Regions from separate parts of the Streptomyces bikiniensis genome, predicted to be linked through region 4. Evidence: riboswitches for the same ligand, from Rfam matches in the RefSeq annotation. Region 4 holds a riboswitch; each other region holds the start of a gene.
What was found. Region 4 has a riboswitch for cobalamin ahead of cobN (cobaltochelatase subunit CobN). Riboswitches for the same ligand answer to the same signal wherever they lie in the genome.

Region 1 (5,257 bases), on a different contig from region 4:
TGCTGGGCCTGCTGGCGCTACTGGGCTTCATGGCGATCGCCGCCGGGATCCAGGTGAAGAACGGCCAGCTCGCCATCCCGCAGCTCTTCGAGACCATGTTCCCCGACTGGTTCGCGGGCGTCGCGTTCGCCGCGATCGGCATCGGCGCGCTCGTCCCGGCCGCGATCATGTCCATCGCCGCCGCCAACCTCTTCACGAGGAACATCTACAAGGACTTCATCAGGAAGGACGCGACCCCGGCGCAGGAGACCAAGGTCTCCAAGATCGTCTCGCTCCTGGTGAAGGTCGGCGCGCTCGCCTTCGTCCTCACCATGGACAAGACGGTCGCGATCAACTTCCAGCTCCTCGGCGGCATCTGGATCCTGCAGACCTTCCCGGCCCTGGTCGGCGGCCTGTTCACCCGCTGGTTCCACCGCTGGGCGCTGCTCGCAGGCTGGGCCGTCGGCATGGTGTACGGCACGGTCGCCGCGTACGGCGTCGCCAGTCCGACCCAGAAGCACTTCGGCGGCTCCTCCGCCGAGATCCCGGGCATCGGCGAGATCGGCTACATCGGTCTCACCGCCTTCGTCCTCAACGTCCTGGTCACCGTGGTCCTCACCTTCGTCCTCAAGGCCGTCAAGGCCCCCGAGGGCGTCGACGAGACCTCTCCGTCGGACTACACGGCCGACGCCGGCGACCCGGGCGTCCAGGTCGAGATGGAGAAGGCCACCGCGCCCACGCACTGACGCCACCGGCACGGAAGGGGCCCGGGACCTCCGCGAGGAGGCCCCGGGCCCCGGCGCGTTCCCGGCGGGCACACTTCCCCCATGGACTTCACGATCAGGGCGGTACGGCCCGGGGAGTACGAAGTGCTCGGCGAGCTCACCGGACGCGCCTATCTGGACGACGGGCTGCTGGCGTACGGGACGGAGGACTCCTATCTGGAGGTGCTGCGGGACACGGCGCGGCGGGCCCGCGAGAGCGAGGTCCTCGTCGCGGAGGACGCCCGGGACGCGGCGGGCCGGATCGTCGGCGGCGTGACCTTCGCCCGGGGCGGCACCCCGTGGGCCGACATCGCCGTGCCCGGCGAGGCCGAGTTCCGGATGCTCGCGGTCGCCCGGGAGGCCCGGGGCCGGGGCATCGGGGAGGCGCTCGTACGGGCCTGCGTCGACCGGGCGCGGGCCCTGCCGGGGTGCGCCCGGATCGTGCTCTCGACGGGCGCCGGGATGGTCGCGGCGCACCGGATCTACGAGCGGACGGGCTTCGTCCGCACCCAGCACCGGGACTGGGAGCCGATCCCCGATCACTCTCTGCGCACCTACTCCCTGGACTTCTGAGCCCAAGTCCCGTCCAGGGGACGACACAACATGTGGGGGGTGCCACGAGCGGCGCCCCCCACATGTATGCTCGTCCTCGCTGTCGACGCAGGGGAATCCGGCGCGAATCCGGAACTGTCCCGCAACGGTGTACTTCGTGCGGTTTCGTCCGAGGTGAGTCCGAGCACCTGCCGACAGCGCGCCCGGTCCTTCCGTTCCGGGTGCCACAGACGTCCGGGCCTCGCGGAGTGGGCCGGTGGACGCGGTGCGTCGTGCGTGGACGCCCGCCCGTCCGCCTGTCCCCGCCGAGGCCCCGAGCCGAGCGAGGGAGAGCCCCCACGTGACCATCGCGCCCGCCGATCCGGCTTCGGCCGAGGCTTCCGCGGTCGAGAGCGACGGCCCCGGGACCGTACTGCTGCGGACCCTGACCGACCTCACCGCCGATCTCCCCGACACCGACCCCGGCCGGGTCGCCGCCGCCGCGCTCCGCGGCCGCAGCGCCGCCGCGGACGAGGCGGAGCTGCGCGAGCTGGCCACCGAGGCGGCCGCCGGCCTGATCGCCGAGGACCCGGCGTACTCCCGGCTCGCCGCCCGGCTCCTCACGATCACCATCGCGGACGAGGCCGCCTCCCAGGGCTCGGTGAACTTCTCCTCCTCGGTGGCCGTCGGCCACCGCGAGGGCCTGATCGCCGACCGCACCGCCGAGTTCGTGGCGCTGCACGCCGACCGCCTCGACGCCGTGATCGACCGCGCCGGCGACGACCGCTTCGGCTACTTCGGCCTGCGCACCCTCTACTCGCGCTACCTGCTGCGCCACCCGATCACCCGCAAGGTGATCGAGACCCCGCAGCACTTCATGCTGCGCGTCGCCTGCGGCCTGGCCGAGGACGAGAGCGTCCGCGCGCTCGACGAGGTGGCCGCGCTGTACGGCCTGATGAGCCGGCTGGACTACCTGCCGTCCTCCCCCACGCTCTTCAACTCCGGCACCCGCCACCCGCAGATGTCCTCCTGCTACCTCCTGGACTCCCCGCAGGACGAGCTGGACTCCATCTACGACCGCTACCACCAGGTCGCGCGCCTCTCGAAGCACGCGGGCGGCATCGGCCTCTCGTACTCCCGCATCCGCGCCCGCGGTTCGCTGATCCGGGGCACCAACGGGCACTCCAACGGCATCGTGCCGTTCCTCAAGACCCTCGACGCCTCCGTCGCCGCCGTGAACCAGGGCGGCCGCCGCAAGGGCGCCGCCGCCGTCTACCTGGAGACCTGGCACGCGGACATCGAGGAGTTCCTGGAGCTCCGCGACAACACGGGCGAGGACCAGCGCCGCACGCACAACCTGAACCTGGCGCACTGGATCCCGGACGAGTTCATGCGCCGCGTGAACGCCAACGCCGAGTGGTCGCTGTTCTCCCCCTCGGACGTGCCCGAGCTGGTCGACCTGTGGGGCGAGGAGTTCGACGCCGCCTACCGCAGGGCCGAGGCGGCCGGCCTGGCCCGCAAGACGATGCCGGCCCGCGACCTGTACGGCCGGATGATGCGGACCCTGGCCCAGACCGGCAACGGCTGGATGACCTTTAAGGACGCCTCGAACCGTACGGCCAACCAGACCGCCGAGCCCGGCCACACCGTCCACTCCTCCAACCTCTGCACGGAGATCCTGGAGGTCACGGACGACGGCGAGACCGCGGTCTGCAACCTGGGCTCGGTCAACCTCGGCGCGTTCGTGGTCGGTTCGGACATCGACTGGGAGCGTCTGGACGCGACCGTCCGCACGGCCGTGACCTTCCTCGACCGGGTCGTGGACATCAACTTCTACCCGACCGAGCAGGCGGGCCGCTCCAACTCCCGCTGGCGTCCGGTCGGCCTGGGCGCCATGGGCCTCCAGGACGTCTTCTTCCAGCTGAAGCTGCCCTTCGACTCCCCCGAGGCGCAGGCGCTCTCCACCCGCATCGCCGAGCGGATCATGCTCGCCGCGTACGAGGCCTCCGCCGACCTGGCCGAGCGCAACGGCCCGCTGCCGGCCTGGGAGAAGACCCGCGCGGCCCGCGGCGTGCTGCACCCCGACCACTACGACGTCGAGCTGAACTGGCCGGAGCGCTGGACGGCGCTGCGCGAGCGGATCGCCGCCGTCGGCATGCGCAACAGCCTCCTCCTCGCCATCGCGCCGACCGCGACGATCGCCTCGATCGCCGGCGTGTACGAGTGCATCGAGCCGCAGGTCTCCAACCTGTTCAAGCGCGAGACGCTGTCGGGCGAGTTCCTCCAGGTCAACTCGTACCTGGTCGACGAGCTGAAGAAGCTCGGCGTGTGGGACGCGCAGACCCGCGAGGCGCTGCGCGACTCCAACGGCTCGGTGCAGGGCTTCACCTGGGTGCCGGCCGAGGTCCGCGCGCTGTACCGCACGGCCTGGGAGATCCCGCAGCGCGGCCTGATCGACATGGCCGCCGCCCGCACCCCGTTCCTGGACCAGTCGCAGTCGCTGAACCTGTTCCTGGAGACGCCCACCATCGGCAAGCTGTCGTCGATGTACGCGTACGCCTGGAAGCAGGGCCTCAAGACGACGTACTACCTGCGCTCCCGCCCGGCCACCCGGATCGCCCGCGCCGCCCAGGCGTCGACGGCCGCCGCCGCGCCCATCCCCGTCCAGCAGGTCGCCGACCCCGACGCGGTCGCCTGCTCCCTGGAAAACCCCGAATCCTGCGAGGCCTGCCAGTAATGTCCACCCCGAACACCGAGAAGAACCTGCTCGACCCGGGCTTCGAACTCACCCTCCGTCCCATGCGCTACCCGGACTTCTACGAGCGCTACCGGGACGCCATCAAGAACACCTGGACCGTCGAGGAGGTCGACCTCCACTCGGACGTCGCCGACCTCGCCAAGCTCACCCCCGGTGAGCAGCACATGATCGGCCGCCTGGTCGCCTTCTTCGCGACCGGCGACTCGATCGTGGCGAACAACCTGGTCCTGACGCTCTACAAGCACATCAACTCCCCCGAGGCGCGGCTCTACCTGAGCCGGCAGCTCTTCGAGGAGGCCGTGCACGTCCAGTTCTACCTGACGCTGCTCGACACCTACCTGCCCGACCCGGAGGACCGCGCCGCCGCGTTCGCCGCCGTCGAGAACATCCCCTCCATCCGCGAGAAGGCGCAGTTCTGCTTCCGCTGGATGGACTCGGTCGAGAAGATCGAGCGCCTGGAGACCCAGGCCGACCGGCGCCGCTTCCTGCTGAACCTGATCTGCTTCGCGGCGTGCATCGAGGGCCTGTTCTTCTACGGCGCCTTCGCCTACGTGTACTGGTTCCGGTCCCGGGGCCTGCTGCACGGTCTGGCGACCGGCACCAACTGGGTCTTCCGCGACGAGACGATGCACATGAACTTCGCCTTCGAGGTCGTGGACACCGTCCGCAAGGAGGAGCCCGAGCTCTTCGACGACGCGCTCCAGCAGCAGGTCACCGACATGCTGAAGGAGGCCGTCGAGGCGGAGCTCCAGTTCGGCCGCGACCTGTGCGGCGACGGCCTGCCGGGCATGAACACCGAGTCGATGCGCGAGTACCTCCAGTGCGTCGCCGACCAGCGCCTCCAGCGCCTCGGCTTCGCCCCGGTGTACGGCTCGGAGAACCCGTTCTCCTTCATGGAGCTCCAGGGCGTCCAGGAACTGACCAACTTCTTCGAGCGCCGCCCGTCCGCCTACCAGGTGGCGGTCGAGGGCTCGGTGGACCTGGACGAGGACTTCTAGTCCGTACGTCCGTGCTTCCGTACGGGGAAGGGCCCCGCACTCCGACGAGTGCGGGGCCCTGAAGCTGCCGAGCGACCGGGGTGCGGAGGGATCCGGTCTCTCAGGTCCCGGTCGACTTCGAGAAAGGCGTGGAGCGATGGCGTCGGGCTCCGGCACGGAGGATCGTGTGCGGACGCGCCTCTGGGCGGGCGGTGCGGCCCTGGTGGTCGTCGCCGTGGGACTCGGAG
Region 2 (5,257 bases), on a different contig from region 4:
CACGGATGCCGCGCCGTACCGGCGCGGTGGTGCTCATGCCCGCGCCCTCTCGCCGCGGCGCCTGGCGGTGCGGACCGCGGCGTAGCCGGCCGCGGCGAGTCCCGCCGCGACGCCGGCGAGTGCCAGGGCGCTGGTGCCGGTGGCGGCCAGCACGCCGCCGCTGCCGCCCTGAGGCGTGGCCGTGTTCGGGTTCGCGGCTGCGGTGGGCGTCGGACTGCCGGTGCCGTCGGGCGACGCGGTCGCGCCGGGATCGTCCGACGGGTGATCGGTCGGGTCGTCCGACGGGGTACCGCTGGGGTCGGCGGTCGGGTCGCCGGTCGGGGTGTCGCCGGGGTCGTCCGACGGGGTACCGCTGGGGTCTCCCGACGGGTCGCCGGTCGGGGTGTCGCTGGGGTCGCCCGACGGGGTCCCGGTCGGGTCGTCGGTCGGGTCCGGGCCGGGGCCGGGCTCGGTCAGGCCGATCCTCCCCAGGGGAACCTGCGCGAGCGCGAGCACGGCCTGCGGCGTGGCGCGGCGCCACTGGTCGCGGAACTCGCCGATGCCGGCGGCCTTCGCGTCGGCCAGTGCCGCGTCGTTGTACGCGATGGCGCCGCTCTCCGCCGCAGCGGCTCCTCCGTTCGACGCGCTGATCTGCCGGGCCTCCACCCAGTCCGCCGCCTTGTCGGCCTCCGCCTGGTGTCCCGTCGCCGCCAGCGCCTGGCCGCCGAGGCCCGTGCTGTTCGCGTTGGCGTCGCTGGTGGGGCCGGATCCGGTCAGCGAGCCGTCGGCCTGCTGGGTCTTCGCCAGCCAGTCGCCGCCCTTCCCGGCGGCCTCGGCGGCACCCACCGCACCGTCCTCGGCCGCGGCCAGCAGCGCCTGCACGGCCATGGCCGTGGAGTCCGGGTCCAGTACCACGGTCGCCCCCTGGGCGTCGCAGTCTCCGGTCACCGTGGTGTCGCCGCTGTCGAGGTCGAACGGGAAGAGGCGGAAGCCGCCCGCCGCGCACTGCTGGTCGATGAGGAAGTCGACGGCGCTCTGCGGCACGTCACCGCTGCGCGCGAGTCCGAGCACGGCCAGGGACTGACCGAAGGTGTTGCTGTCGTCGCGGCCCCCGACGACCTTGTCCTTCACCCGGCCCTCCTCCAGCCCCGCGGAAGGTCCGGCGATCAGGTCGAGCGTCTCCTGCCGCAGGTCGTACGCACCGAACTCGGCGGGGTCCTCCCCCGCGACCACGGCCGCATAGAGCAGCTTGGCGGTGGCACCGGCCACCCGCTGACCGGGCTCGCCCCAGGCGTCGAAGCTGTTGTAGTCACGGACGTGTGCCTTCAGCGTGTCCACGACCTTGTCGGCCGACGCCTCGTCCGTGCCCGTCGCCTTCAGGGCGATGAGGGTGTCGATCGTCAGGCCCCAGTCGTACATGCCGGGGGCGAAGCCGGGTATCGCACCGTTGTCGAGCTCACCGGCCTGCCATCGGGCGGCGGCCACGGCGGGGTCGTGTCGCGGCGCGGCGGCGGCGCTGGAGCTGAGGGTGACCAGGCCCGCGGCGAGTACACAGCCGCCGGCGGCCAGCGCGGCGACGAGCTTGACCTGTGGTCTGACGCCGAGCATGGCGCAGATCCCTTCGACAAGGGGCCCGCACCATGTCCCCCGGAACGCCGACGACGCGGAAGGAGCCCTGAAGCGTGTTCGTGGGGCGAACACACCAGGGCCCGGGAGGCGGTGACCGGGCTCCACGCTGCAGACCATGACAGTGAGAAGCAGTACACGGACACGAGAGAGTGATCCGGCTCGCGGCAAGGAGTGCTCCACCGCTCACGGTTGCAGGTCAGCGCCGGACTCGCACCGGCTTCCCTCCCTCGCGTACGCATTCAGTTGTGCGTCCGCCATCAAGCGGAACGGCCGAATCCTATGCAGGTGAAAGCAATTTCGGCCAGCTCGATACGTGCGGTACACGCCACATTGCGCTCGCGACGCCGCAGTTCACAGCGTCGGACACCGCCTCAGGCCCGCCTGGTGTCCCGAACGGGAGGGCACGGGCGGCCCGGACACGGGAGGTCCGGGTCGCCCGCCCTGAGAACGCCGACCGTCAGAACGAGGTCCAGGTGAAGGCGACCTGGTCGCCGTTCTCTATCTCGAACTGGCAGCCGCCGACGGGGGTCGGGGTGCCGTTCACCGAGATGCTCCAGTACGCCGAGCCGCCGCCGCTGACGCCCTTGACCGTGTCGACGGAGAAGTCGTCGAACGACGCGTACCAGGTCCCGTCCCACGTGAAGCCGTTGCGCTTGGCCGCGTGATCGAGGGCGGCCGTCGGGGTCGGGACCTTCGTGGCGTGCGCGCTGCCGTTGGTGCCGTCGCACTTGTGGGTGCCGCCGGTGGTGGTCGTGACGTCGTGGCCCCAGGTGAAGACCTTCTTCTGGAAGAGCAGTCCGTCGGGGCCCTGGACGGTGACGGTCACTCTCACCGGCGCGTTCGTGAACGAGGCCGTGGTCCCGGCCTGCGCGACCGCGGGCGCGGTGGTCAGGGCGAGACCGAGGGCCGTGGTGGTGACGGCGGCGCGGCGGAGCAGGGTGGTGCGCATGAGGTTCCCTTCGGTAAGGAATGCGTGGTCGGTGCGTGGTTCATCCGGCGGTGCCGTCCGGGCTCGTGTCCCGGCCCGCGAAGCGGATCGGGGCCTGGAAGCGGGCTTTGCGGGCGGCGCGGCGGAAGACGGTGAGGACGGCGGGGCCGGCCAGGGTGATGGCGACGAGGTTGGTGACGGCGCGTCCGGTGTCCCAGCCGAGCGAGGTCGCCAGGTCGAAGGCGAGGTACCGCTGGAACTGCTCGGTGAACGGGAGTCCCGGGAGGTAGGCGATGGAACTGTTCGGGTCCAGGGAGAAGGGCCAGAAGGAGAGGTTGAGCAGGAAGCCGAACAGATAGCCGGAGAGCGAGCCGTACACCGCCAGGAGGGCCACCTCCCGACGGCCGGTGGCCTTCGGCAGGAACCCGGCGAGCATGCCGACGAAGGCGCAGCCGAACATCTGGTACGGCATCCAGGGGCCGACGCCGCCGGTGATGAGCGCCGAGGCGAAGAGCGAGGTGCAGCCCAGGGTGAACCCGAAGCCGGGACCGTAGACCCGGCCCGCGAGCACGAGGATGAAGAAGACCGTCTCGATGCCGGCGGTCCCCGCGCCGAGGGGGCGGATGGCGGCGTTGACGGCGGACAGGACGCCCAGCATGGCCAGGGCCTTGGAGTTGATGCCGCCCTCGGCTATCTCGGAGATCACCACGCAGAGCACGATGACGAGCAGCACGCCGAAGATCAGGGGCGGGGCGTAGTTCGAGCCGAACTTGCCGGGCGCGACGAGGAACGGCCAGAAGAACGCGACGACGCCGAGGAAGGCCGCCATGGCGATGACGAGCGCGGCTCGGGGGCGGATGCGGATGGCCGCGGGGGAGGTGCTCACGCGCTCGGGTCCGTTCCGTGGACGTCGAGTACCGAGGCCAGTTGGTCCACGGTGAGGTAGGGCAGGGGAGCGAGGATCTTCGCGGTCTGCGGGGCGAAGACGGGGGAGGCGACGATGACCTCGGTGGTGGGTCCGTCGGCGACGACGTCCCCCTCGGCCATGACGACGACCCGGTCGGCGGCACGGGCGACGAACTCGACGTCGTGGGTGGAGATGACGACGGTGCGGCCCTCTGCCGCGAGGCCGTCGACGATCCCGATCAGTTCGCCCTTGGCCCGGTAGTCGAGCCCGCGCGTGGGCTCGTCGAGGAGCACGACCCGGGGGGCGGCGGCGAGTTGGATCGCGAGGACGAGGGCGAGTTTCTGGCCCTCGGACAGATCGCGGGGGTGGGTGGTGTCGGGGATGCCGGGCGCGAGCCGGTCGAGCAGGGCGCGGGCCGGGATGCCGTCGGCCCGTACTTCGGACTCGGAGTCGGCCTGGTCGAGTTCCTGCTTGACGCTCTCCAGATAGAGCAGGTCGGTGGGCGTCTGCGGCACCAGGCCGACGAGGCGGCGGGCCTCGGTCGCCGAGACCTTCCGGGGATCTCGCGTCCCCGGGCCGTCGGACTCCCCTACGGAGACCGAACCGGCCTTGCGGGGGCCGGAGCCCTGGAGCGCCCAGAGCAGGGAGGACTTGCCGGAGCCGTTGCGGCCCATGAGCGCGGTGATCTCCCCGCCGCGGAGGTCGAGGTCGACCTCTCGGACGGCGGGCACGCCCTGGTACGTGACCGTGATGCCGCGTGCGGTCAGCAGCCGGGGCCGGTCCGCGCCGGGCGCCGGCCGGACCGCCGGGGGCACGACACCGTTCAACCGGCTCCGCAGGGGCGCCGCCGCCCGTCGGGCGTCGCGGATGGACAGGGGCAGCGGCGACCATCCGGCGGTGCGGCCGAGCTCGACGACGGGCGGGGCGATGGACGACGTACGGAAGACGTCCGCGGGTGGTCCGGAGACCACGCGCCCGTCCCCGGGGAGGTGGATGACGCGGTCGGCGTACTGGACGACCCGCTCCAGGCGGTGTTCGGCGAGCAGGACGGTGACGCCGAGGTCGTGGACGAGTCGGGTGACGGCGGCCAGGACCTCCTCGGCGGCCGTCGGGTCCAACGCGGAGGTCGGCTCGTCGAGGACCAGGACGCGCGGGTGGGCGGTGAGGACGGAGCCGATGGCGACGCGCTGCTGCTGGCCTCCGGAGAGCTCGTGCAGGGCCCGGTGGCGCAGGTCGGCGAGACCCAGCAGGTCGAGGGTCTCCTCGACGCGCTTGCGCATGGTGGCGGGTGGGACCGCCAACTGTTCCATCGCGTAGGCGAGTTCCTCCTCGACGGTGTCGGTGACGAAGCCGTCGAGGGGGTCCTGTCCGACGACGCCGACGACGTCGGCGAGTTCGCGCGGCGGGTGGTCGGCGGTGTCCCGGCCGTCGACGGTGACCCGGCCGTAGAGGGTGCCGCCGGTGAAGTGCGGGACGAGCCCGTTGACGGCGCCGAGGAGGGTCGACTTGCCGACGCCGGTGTGGCCGACGACGAGGCAGAGTTCGCCCTCCTCCACGGTCAGGTTCACGTCCCGCAGGACGGGCTCGGCCGTGTCCTCGTAGTGGACGGTGACCTGGTCGAAGGTGATCACGTGGATTCCTCGGTGCGCTGTGCGGGGATGCCCGGACGGACCGGTGCGCTCGGTGGTGGGGCCAGGAATCCGGCGGTCCCCGCGAGCAGGATCGCGGCGGCCGGAACCAGCGGGAGCGTGGGCCAGCTGAGCGGGTAGATGGAGGGGTTGAGCTCCGCGGCGTTGAAGCCCGCGTTGCTGAAC
Region 3 (5,257 bases), on a different contig from region 4:
CCGACCCTTGCCGGGCCGTCGTCCGATCCTTGCCGGGCCGTCGTCCGGCCGTCCGGGAAGGACAGAATCTACCGGCAGGTAGCGCCGCGGTGAGATCCGGAGCGGGTGATTCGCGCCACGGCGGCGGCGCCGCCATACTGTCGCTCCCCACCGCACGGAACGGGACCCCATGACCGCAGAGAACAGAGCGGAGCACGGCACAGGCCACGCCCTCGGCCACGGCACCGCCGTACCCCTCACGGAGCGCCAGGAGGCGCGGCGGCGGCGCATCCTGGACGCCAGCACGCGGCTCGCCTCGCGGGGCGGGTTCGACGCCGTGCAGATGCGGGAGGTGGCCGAGGAGGCGGGCGTGGCCCTGGGCACGCTGTACCGCTACTTCCCGTCCAAGATCCACCTGCTCGTCGCGGTGATGCAGGACCAGCTCCGGCACCTGCACACCACGCTGCGGAAGCGGCCCCCGGCGGGCGCGGACCCGGCGGAGCGGGTCGCGGAGACCCTGATGCGGGCCTTCCGGGCGCTCCAGCGGGAACCGCAGCTGGCCGACGCGATGGTGCGGGCGCTGATCTTCGCGGACCGGGGGGCGAGCGCCGAGGTGGACGAGGTCTCCCGGCTGACGACCGCGATCATCCTGGACGCGATGGGGACCGGACAGCCGACGCCGGAGCGGCTGTCGGCGGTCCGGGTGATCGAGCACACCTGGCACTCGGCCCTGATCACCTGGCTGTCGGGGCGGTCCTCGATCGCCCAGGTGAAGGTCGACATCGAGACGGTGTGCCGGCTGATCGGGGGTTCGGCCTGATCGGGACCCTGGTCTGATCCGGCTTCGGCTACTGCCCGTCGGTCCCACCCTCGGGGATCCGGACGCGGGAGCGGATCTCGTCGACGCAGGCCTTGTCGGCGGCCGACACGCTGATCTGTCCCGTGTCGAAGCCCCGGAACTCCGCCGTCAGGGTCCAGCCCCGCTTCGTGAAGATCTTCTGGGCGATCCGGACCGTCCCGTTCTCGTCCTTGCGCTCGGGCGCCTCCCCCGACGGCTGCCAGCCGCGTTCGCGCAGCTCGCCGACCACCGCCTCGTACCGGCCGAAGTCGACCTTCTCGTCCTCCGTCCCGTAACCGTGGTAACCGGCCCCGCACCGGGCCGCGGTCATCTTCGCCCAGTCCGGATCGTCGGCCGGGGCCCCCGCGTCCGCGGCCGCCGCCTCGATGTCCGCCTGGGCCGAGGCCTTCGTGACCGGACCGGTGTCCTCGGCCCGGGGCGTCGCCGAGGGGGCGGCGGACGCCCCGCCCCGCTTCCCCCCGCCGTCCGTCCCGCCGTCGCCCGTGCCGCAGCCCGCGGCGCCGAGCACCACGGCCATGACCACGGCCGCCCGGACCGCCGTCCCCTTGCGCATCCTCTTCCCCACCCCTTGTCCCCCACCCCTGTCGATCGCCACCGGACGGTGATCGTCCGGCGGCGGTCGCAGGAGTTTCGCACAGGGCCGGACGTGACGGCCCGTCCGTTTCCGCGGGCCGGTGCGAGGCCGCTCACACCCACCGTGAGCAGCGCGTACGGGCCGGTACAGTAAGCGGGTCGTCATCATGCCCGTACGGGGGGAAACCGGTGGAAATCCGGTACTGACCCGCAGCCGTTAACCGCCTTGGGGTGGTAAGTCGGAATGCCCCGGACGGGACGTGACCGCCGGCACCGTCGAGGAATACGGAGCCGGAGCCCGGTGCCCGAGGCGTGCCGTGCCCGGCCGCAGGAGAGGGCCCCATGAACACCGTCCGCCGCGCCGCCGCCACCGCGCTCGCCGCCGTCGCCGTACTCGGCACCGGAGCAGCCGGGCCGGCCACCGCCGCCCCCTCCCCGACCCCTTCCGCCGGGAAGCTCCCGGCCGGTCTGTACGGCACGAAGGACCCGACGTACGACGGCGTCTGGCGCCAGTCGCTCTCCTTCCTCGCCCAGCGCGCCACCGGCTACCAGCCCGCCGACCAGGCCGTGGAGTGGCTGCTCGGCCAGCAGTGCGAGGACGGCGCCTTCCCCTCCTACCGCGCGGACGCCGCGAAGCCCTGCGACGCGAAGACGATGCGGGATACCAACGCCACCGCCGCCGCCGTCCAGGCGCTCGCCGCCGTCCGCCGCCAGAGCGCCGCCCCCGGGAAGGCCGACCAGGCCGTCAAGGCCGGGTCCGACTGGCTGAAGTCCGTGCAGAACAAGGACGGCGGCTGGGGCTACGGCGCGGGCGGCGCCAGCGACGCCAACTCGACCTCCGTCGTCGTCGGCGCGCTCGCCGCGACCGGCGTGCGCCCCGGCGAGTTCACCTCCGCCGAGGGCCGCTCCCCCTACGACGCGCTCCTCACCTTCGCCCTGCCCTGCTCGGACGAGGAGGGCCCCGGCGCCTTCGCGTACCAGCCGGACAAGGCCGGGAAGCTGTTCGCCAACGCCGACGCCACCGCCGCCGCGACCCTCGCCGGGCTCGGCAAGAGCATGGTCGCCACCAAGGCCTCCCCCGAGCAGGCCCCCACCTGCACCGACCTGCCGAAGCCGACCCCCGAGCGGGTCGCCCTGAACGGCGCCTCCTACCTGGCGAAGACGCTCGCGACGACCCACCACCTCGTCCAGCCGCCGATGCCGGGCGCCGCCGACACCACCGAGCAGCCCGACTTCGGCAACACCGCCGACGCCGTCGTCGCGCTCTCCGCCGCCGGCGCCTCCAAGGAGGCCATGCCCGCCCTGGAGTGGCTGGAGAAGAACTCCGCCGCCTGGGCGAAGGAGAGCGGCCCGGCCGCCTACGCCCAGCTGATCCTGGCCGCCCGCGCGACGGAGACCGACCCGCGCAAGTTCGGCTCGGTCGACCTGGTCGAACGGCTCAACGCCGCCGGGCCCGCGCCCAAGAGCCCCGACACCTCCGCCTCCGACTCCTCCACCGCCGACGAGGAGGACTCCGGCTTCGACCTCTGGTGGATCATCGGCATCGGCACGGTCGTCGGCGTCGGCATCGGCTTCCTCCTGAGCGGCCGCAAGAAGTGACCGCCACCGCCGTCGGGACCCCCACGGCCAGGACCACCGCCAGGGTCGCGGGCGCCGCGGCCGGGGCGCTGCTGACCCTCGCCGGGGTCGCGGCCGCCCCGGCGCACGCCGCCGGCTACCGCTACTGGTCGTACTGGGAGAGCGACGGCGGCAAGCCCTGGGCGTACGCCACGCAGGGCCCGGCGACCGCCCGGCCCGCCGACGGCGACGCGGTCGGCTTCCGCTTCGCGGTCAGCAAGGAGGCCGACGACACCGCCAGACCCACCGCCGCCCCGGACTTCGCCCGGATCTGCGGGGGCGTGGCGGCGAAGGACGGCACGAAGCGGATCGCGGTCGTCGTCGACTTCGGCGGCCCGGCCGACGCGCCGCCCGGCGAGGCCCCGCCGACCCCGCGCGTCACGACCGGCTGCGCGCAGGTCCGCCCCGACGCGACCGGCGCGGAGGCGCTCGCCGCCGTGGCGAAGCCGCTGCGGTACGACAGCGGGGCCATGCTGTGCGGGATCGCGGGCTATCCGGCGCGGGGCTGCGGCGAGGAGGTGGGCGAGGAGCCGACCGCCGCGGCCTCCCCCGCCGCGGCGAAGAAGCAGGACGACGGTGGGGGCGGCCCGTCCGTCGGCGCGCTCGTCGGCGGGGCGGCCGTCCTGGCGCTCGGCGGGGCGGCGGTCTGGAAGGCCCGCCGCCGCGGATGAGCACCGCTCCCGGTCGTACCGTGTTCCCCGGCCCCCTCCGGAGCGTGCTCACGGCTCCCGTCGCGAGCCGGGCCAACGCCCTGCACGCGGGCGCGTGGTGGCTGTGGGCGCTCGGCCTGGCCGTCGCCGCCTCCCGCACCACCAACCCGCTGCTGCTCGGCCTGGTCGTCGGCGTCGCCGGCTATGTCGTCGCGGCCCGCCGCACGGACGCGCCCTGGGCCCGCTCGTACGGCGCGTTCGTGAAGCTGGGTCTGTTCGTGGTGGCCCTCCGCGTCCTCTTCTCCGTGTTCCTCGGCTCCCCGATCCCGGGCGCGCACCTCCTCTTCACCCTGCCCGAGGTGCCGCTGCCCAGCTGGGCGCAGGGGGTGCGGATCGGGGGCCGGGTGACGGCCGAGCAGGTGCTCTTCGCGGTGTACGACGGCGCGAAGCTGGCGACCCTGCTGATCTGCGTGGGCGCCGCGAACGCGCTCGCCAACCCGGCGCGGCTGCTCAAGTCGCTGCCGGGTGCCCTGTACGAGGCGGGGGTCGCCGTCGTCGTGGCGATGACCTTCGCGCCGAACATGGTCGCCGACGTGGCCCGGCTGCGGACCGCCCGCCGGCTGCGGGGCCGCCCCACGGGCGGGGTCCGGGCGGTCCTCCAGATCGGCCTGCCGGTCCTGGAGGGGGCCCTCGAACGCTCGATCGCGGTGGCGGCGTCCATGGACGCACGGGGGTACGGGCGCACGGCCCGCGTCCCGGCGGCCGTGCGCCGCACCACGAACGTCCTGACCCTCGGCGGGCTCCTCGGCATCTGCGCGGGCTCGTACGGGCTGCTCGCGGCGGAGGGCGCAGGGTACGGGCTCCCGCTGCTCGGCGCCGGGCTGCTCGCCGCCGTGGCCGGGCTCCGGCTCGGCGGGCGCCGGACCGTACGGACCCGGTACCGGCCCGACCGCTGGGGCGCCCGGTCCTGGCTGGTGGCCGGGTCCGGGGTGGCGGTCGCGGTCCTGATGATCCGGGCGAACGCGTACGCCCCGGAGGCGCTGCACCCCGGGGTGGTCCCCCTGGCGGCCCCGGAGCTGCCGCTGCTGCCCGCGCTGTCGGTCCTGCTGGGCCTGGTGCCGGCGTTCGTGGCCCCCGTACCCGAGGAGAACCCGTGATCCGCTTCGAGAACGTCTCGGTGAGGTACGAGGAGGACACCGAGCCGACCCTCAGGAACCTCGACCTCACCGTCCCGGAGGGGGAGCTGGTCCTCCTGGTGGGCCCCTCGGGCGTGGGCAAGTCGACCCTCCTGAACGCGGTCTCGGGCCTGGTCCCCCACTTCACGGGCGGCACGCTGACCGGCCGGGTGACGGTCGACGGCCGGGACACCCGTACGCATCCGCCGCGCGAACTGGCGGACGTGGTGGGCACGGTGGGGCAGGACCCGTCGGCCCACTTCGTCACCGACACGGTCGAGGACGAGCTCGCGTACGGGATGGAGTCCCTGGGGCTCGCGCCCGGCGTCATGCGGCGCCGGGTCGAGGAGACCCTGGACCTCCTCGGCCTCGCCGAACTCCGCGACCGGCCGATCGCGACGCTC
Region 4 (5,257 bases):
GCGCCGCTTGGCCTGGGTGCCCTCGCCCGGGTCGTTGACCAGGAACGGGTAGACCAGCGGGAGGTCGCCGAGGGCCGCGTCCGGGCCGCAGGCGGCGGACAGGCCGGCGTTCTTGCCGGGCAGCCACTCCAGGTTGCCGTGCTTGCCCAGGTGGACCATGGCGTCGGCACCGAAGCCGCCGTCCTCGGCGCGGGCCGCGATCCAGCGGTAGGCCGCCAGGTAGTGGTGGGACGGCGGGAGGTCCGGGTCGTGGTAGATCGCGATCGGGTTCTCGCCGAAGCCGCGCGGCGGCTGGATGAGGACCAGCAGGTTCCCGCGCCGCAGGGCGGCGAGGACGATGTCGCCCTCCGGGTTCCGCGACCGGTCGAGGAACATCTCGCCGGGCGCCGGGCCCCAGTGCTCCTCGACCTGCGTCCGCAGCTCCTCGGGGAGGGTGGCGTACCAGCGCTTGTAGTCGGCGGCCGGGATGCGGACCGGGTTCCTGGCCAGCTGCTCCTCGGTCAGCCAGTCCTGGTCGTGGCCGCCGGCCTCGATGAGGGCGCGGATCAGCTCGTCGCCGTCGCCCGACACCAGGCCGGGCAGCTCCTCGACGGGCCCGAAGTCGTACCCCTCCTCGATCAGCCGGCGCAGGAGGGAGACGGCGGAGGCGGGGGTGTCGAGGCCGACGGCGTTGCCGATGCGGGAGTGCTTGGTGGGGTACGCGGAGAGGACGAGCGCCAGCCTCTTCTCGGCGTTCGGGATGTGCCGGAGGCGGGCGTGCCGCACGGCGATCCCGGCGACGCGGGCCGCGCGCTCGGCGTCCGCCACGTACGCGGGCAGGCCGTCCGCGTCGATCTCCTTGAAGGAGAACGGGACGGTGATCAGGCGCCCGTCGAACTCGGGGACGGCGACCTGGCCGGCGGCGTCCAGCGGGGACAGGCCCTCGTCGTTCTCCTCCCACGCGGACCGCGAACCGGTCAGGCAGAGGGCCTGGAGGATCGGCACGTCGAGCGCGGCGAGCGCGCCCGCGTCCCAGGCCTCCTCGTCGCCGCCGGCCTGCGCCTCGGCCGGCTTGGTGCCGCCCGCCGCGAGGACGGTGGTGACGAGGGCGTCGGCGGTGCGGAGGGTGTCGATCAGTTCCGGCTCGGGAGCGCGCAGGGAGGCCACGTACAGCGGGAGGGCCCGCGCGCCGGCGTCCTCGATCGCGTCGCACAGGGCGCCGACGAAGGCGGTGTTGCCGCTCATGTGGTGGGCGCGGTAGTAGAGCACGGCGATCGTCGGGCCGTCCCCGTCCCGCGCGGTCCGCTCCAGCGGGCCCCAGGTCGGGGCGGCGGCCGGGGCCTCGAAGCCGTGGCCGGTGAGCAGGACGGTGTCGGAGAGGAAGCGGGCCAGCTGCTCCAGGTTGGCGGGGCCGCCGTGCGCCAGGTAGGCGTGCGCCTCGGTGGCGACGCCGACGGGCACGGTGGACGCCTCCATCAGCTGCGCGTCGGGCGCCTGCTCGCCGCTGAGCACGACCACCGGCTTTCCGGCGGCGCGGATCGCGTCGAGCCCGTCCTGCCAGGAGCGGAGGCCGCCGAGGAGCCGGACGACGACGAGGTCGGCGCCGTCGAGGAGGGCGGGGAGGTCGGCGAGCGGGAGCCGGGACGGGTTGGCGAACCGGTACTCCACCGGGCCGCCGGCCGCACGGGCGCTGAGCAGGTCGGTGTCGGAGTGCGACAGCAGCAGGAGCATGGCGAGGCAGGCCCTTCCTCGGGGTTGTCCGCGCCCCGGGTGGTCGTGTGTGCGGCGGGAGTTCCTGACTCACCCGCCCGGGAGTGCCGGGCCGGCTCACAGTGGCGGGACCGCGCCGGAATCTCACCGGGCTTCCTCCCCGGGGTCCTGGGACCCCATGCCGACTCGCATCCTAGATCGTGGGCCGCGGGGGCTGGAGGGAGCGGGAGGGTCGGACGGATCACACCGGGCCCGAAGGGGCGGGCGCCCGGCTCGCGCGCCCTGCCCCCGGCGCTCCGAGTCGGGCCGGTCACACCCCGCCGACCGCCGGTTTCCCGTGGGTATGCTCGCCGCCATGCCGCCCGACCCGACCCCGGCCCCGACGCCCGCCCCCGGCGCACCCCGTGTGCGGGAGCGCGGCGACGCCTGCCCCGGGGCGCTGCGGCTGCACTCCGCCGACGACGGGCACCTGGCCCGACTGCGGCTCCCCGCAGGGCTCCTGACGTCGCGTCAGGTGGAGGTCCTGGCGGACGCAGCCGAGGCCCTGGGGGACGGGCGGATCAGCGTCACCTCGCGCGGCAACGCCGAGCTGCGCGGCCTGGCCGGCGGCTGCGGGGCGGAGCTCGCGGCGCTCCTCGCGGAGGCGGGCCTGCTGCCCTCCCCCACCCACGAGCGCGTCCGCAACATCGTGGCCTCCCCGGCCTCGGGCCTCGACGGACTCGGCGCCGCCGACGTGCAGTTGTGGGCCCGCGAGCTGGACGAACGGCTCTGCGCCGCGCCCTGGGCCGCCGCGCTCTCGGGCCGTTTCCTCTTCGTCCTGGACGACGGCCGCGGCGACGTCACCGGCCTCGGCGGGGATGTGACCTTGGTCGCAGCGGACCCCGGCACCGCGCTCCTGCACCTCGGCGGCCGGACCGTGCGCGTGGCCGCCGCCGACGCCCCCCGCGCCGCCCTCGCCGCCGCCCGCGCCTTCCTGACCGCCGCCCGCGGGGCCGGTACGGGCGCCTGGCGCGTCCGGGAGCTGCCGGAGGGCTCCGGGGTGGACGTACGGGCGGCGCTCACGACGGCCGGGATCGCGGCGGAGCCCGTACGGGAGGCCGTACGGAAGCCCGTAGAGGAGGCCGCCGTACGGAAGCCCGTGGAGGAGGCCGCCGTACGAGAGGACATACGGAAGCCCGTACAGGAGGCCGTACGGGAATCCGCCCCGCCCCACGGCGCTCCCCCCGCTCCCGGCCCCCTCGGGCCCGCCGCGTTCCACGTGCTCGCCCCCCTCGGCCGGCTCACCGCCGCGCAGCTGCGGGCCCTGCTGCCCGCCGACGAGGTACGGCTCACGCCCTGGCGCGGGGCCGTCGTCGTCGGCGCCGGGCCCGACCGGGCGCCCGCGCTCGACGCGGCCGGCCTGATCACCCGGCCCGGCTCCCCCTGGGCCGGCGTCAGCGCCTGCACCGGGCGGCCCGGCTGCGCCAAGTCCCTCGCGGACGTGCGGGCGGACGCGGTCCCCGGCCGCCCCGGCCTGCCCGTCCACTACTCCGGCTGCGAGCGCCGCTGCGGGCACCCGCACGGCGACTGGGTCGACGTCCTCGCCGTCCCCGGCGGGGGCTACCTGGTCGACGGCGCCCCCGTCCCCCGTACCGACCTGGCCCCCGCGGTCACCACGGCCCGCACCGCACCCCGCACCGCGCCCCGCACAACGAGATGAGCGAGAACAGGATGTTCGACTACGAGAAGGACGGCACGGAGATCTACCGCCGCTCCTTTGCCACGATCCGCGCCGAGGCGGACCTCACGGGCCTGCCCGCCGACGTCGCCCAGGTGGCGGTCCGGATGATCCACGCCTGCGGCATGACGGACCTCGTCCAGGACATCGCGTACTCGCCGGGCGTCGTCGCGAGCGCCCGCGCCGCGCTCCGGGCGGGCGCGCCGATCCTCTGCGACGCGCAGATGGTCGCCAGCGGCGTCACCCGCAAGCGGCTGCCCGCCGACAACGAGGTGGTCTGCACGCTCTCCGACCCGGCCGTCCCGGCCCTGGCCGCCGAGCTGGGCACCACCCGCTCCGCCGCAGCCCTGGAGCTGTGGCGGGACCGCCTCGAAGGCTCCGTCGTGGCCGTCGGCAACGCGCCCACCGCCCTCTTCCACCTCCTGGAGATGGTCGCGAAGGGGGCGGGCAGGCCCGCCGCCGTCCTCGGCATACCGGTCGGCTTCATCGGCGCCGCCGAGTCCAAGGACGCCCTCGCCGCCAACACCCTCGGCCTCGACCACCTCGTCGTCCGGGGCCGGCGCGGCGGCAGCGCCATGACGGCCGCCGCGATCAACGCCCTCGCGCACGAAGCGGAGATCCAGCAGTGACCGGGACCCCGGCCGGAAACACCGTCGGCAAGCTGTACGGCGTGGGGCTCGGGCCCGGCGACCCGGAGCTCCTGACCCTCGCCGCCGTGAAGGCCATCGCGTCCGCCGACGTGGTCGCCTACCACTCGGCCCGCCACGGGCGCTCCATCGCCCGCTCGATCGCGGCCCCCCACCTGCGCGAGGACCACGTCGAGGAGCGCCTGGTGTACCCGCTCACGGTGGAGACCACGGACCACCCCGGCGGCTACCGGGGCGCCCTGAACGACTTCTACGAGGAGGCGGCGGCCCGGCTCGCCGCCCACCTGGACGCGGGCCGCACGGTCGCGGTCCTCGCCGAGGGCGACCCGCTCTTCTACGGCTCGTACCAGCACATGCACAAGCGGCTCGCGCACCGCTACGACACGACCGTCATCCCCGGCGTCACCTCGGTGAGCGCCGCCGCCGCCCGGCTCGGGGAGCCGCTGTGCGAGGCGGAGGAGGTCCTGACGATCGTCCCGGGCACGCTGCCGGAGGACGAGCTGACGGCCCGGCTCGCGGGCACGGACTCGGCGGTCGTGATGAAGCTGGGCCGCACCTTCCCCACCGTGCGGCGGGCCCTGGAGCGGGCGGGCCGCCTGGAGGACGCGCGGTACGTGGAGCGGGCGTTCATGGCGGGCGAGCGGACGGAGCGCCTGGCGGACGTGGACCCGGGGTCCGTCCCGTACTTCTCGGTGGCCGTGCTGCCCTCCCGCGTCGACGAGGAGCCGCCGGTACGGGAGCGGGGCGAGGTCGTCGTGGTCGGCACGGGCCCGGCGGGCGCGCCCTGGCTGACGCCGGAGTCGCGCGGCGCCCTGCTGAACGCGGACGACCTGGTCGGCTACACCACCTATCTGGACCGGGTGCCGGTGCTGCGCCCCGGGCAGCGGCGGCACGGCTCCGACAACAAGGTGGAGTCGGAGCGCGCCGAGTTCGCCCTCGACCTGGCCCGGCGCGGGCACCGGGTCGCGGTCGTCTCGGGCGGCGACCCGGGCGTCTTCGCGATGGCGACGGCGGTCCTGGAGGTGGCGTCGGAACCGGAGTACGCGGACGTTCCCGTACGGGTCCTGCCGGGCGTGACCGCCGCCAACGCGGCCGCGGCGGCGGCGGGCGCCCCGCTCGGCCACGACTACGCGACGATCTCGCTCTCCGACCGGCTCAAGCCCTGGGACGTGATCGCGGACCGGCTGCGCGCGGCGGCCGGCGC

Region 1: linked by a shared signal. The riboswitch ahead of OO47_RS21710 (ribonucleoside-diphosphate reductase subunit alpha) and the one ahead of cobN (cobaltochelatase subunit CobN) in region 4 are both predicted to bind cobalamin.
Region 2: linked by a shared signal. The riboswitch ahead of OO47_RS00130 (prenyltransferase/squalene oxidase repeat-containing protein) and the one ahead of cobN (cobaltochelatase subunit CobN) in region 4 are both predicted to bind cobalamin.
Region 3: linked by a shared signal. The riboswitch ahead of OO47_RS10230 (prenyltransferase/squalene oxidase repeat-containing protein) and the one ahead of cobN (cobaltochelatase subunit CobN) in region 4 are both predicted to bind cobalamin.

The regions. Positions count from the first base shown of each region.
Region 1 is NZ_JNXJ01000028.1:29,874-35,130, reverse strand. It holds gene mctP (monocarboxylate uptake permease MctP) at 1-725, shown strand, start outside; gene OO47_RS21715 (GNAT family N-acetyltransferase) at 807-1,316, shown strand; adenosylcobalamin-variant (AdoCbl-variant) riboswitch at 1,396-1,493, shown strand; gene OO47_RS21710 (ribonucleoside-diphosphate reductase subunit alpha) at 1,636-4,011, shown strand; gene OO47_RS21705 (ribonucleotide-diphosphate reductase subunit beta) at 4,011-5,030, shown strand; gene OO47_RS21700 (ribosomal maturation YjgA family protein) at 5,167-5,257, shown strand, end outside.
Region 2 is NZ_JNXJ01000001.1:25,449-30,705, forward strand. It holds gene OO47_RS00130 (prenyltransferase/squalene oxidase repeat-containing protein) at 34-1,587, opposite strand; cobalamin riboswitch at 1,684-1,895, opposite strand; gene OO47_RS00135 (DUF4430 domain-containing protein) at 2,066-2,557, opposite strand; gene OO47_RS00140 (ECF transporter S component) at 2,598-3,422, opposite strand; gene OO47_RS00145 (ABC transporter ATP-binding protein) at 3,419-5,074, opposite strand; gene OO47_RS00150 (energy-coupling factor transporter transmembrane component T) at 5,071-5,257, opposite strand, start outside.
Region 3 is NZ_JNXJ01000010.1:61,423-66,679, forward strand. It holds gene OO47_RS10220 (TetR family transcriptional regulator) at 170-799, shown strand; gene OO47_RS10225 (hypothetical protein) at 828-1,391, opposite strand; cobalamin riboswitch at 1,537-1,680, shown strand; gene OO47_RS10230 (prenyltransferase/squalene oxidase repeat-containing protein) at 1,754-3,010, shown strand; gene OO47_RS10235 (SCO2322 family protein) at 3,007-3,699, shown strand; gene OO47_RS10240 (cobalt ABC transporter permease) at 3,696-4,835, shown strand; gene OO47_RS10245 (ABC transporter ATP-binding protein) at 4,832-5,257, shown strand, end outside.
Region 4 is NZ_JNXJ01000006.1:199,698-204,954, forward strand. It holds gene cobN (cobaltochelatase subunit CobN) at 1-1,710, opposite strand, end outside; cobalamin riboswitch at 1,750-1,890, opposite strand; gene OO47_RS06260 (cobalamin biosynthesis protein CobG) at 2,045-3,388, shown strand; gene OO47_RS06265 (precorrin-8X methylmutase) at 3,385-4,035, shown strand; gene OO47_RS06270 (precorrin-2 C(20)-methyltransferase) at 4,032-5,257, shown strand, end outside.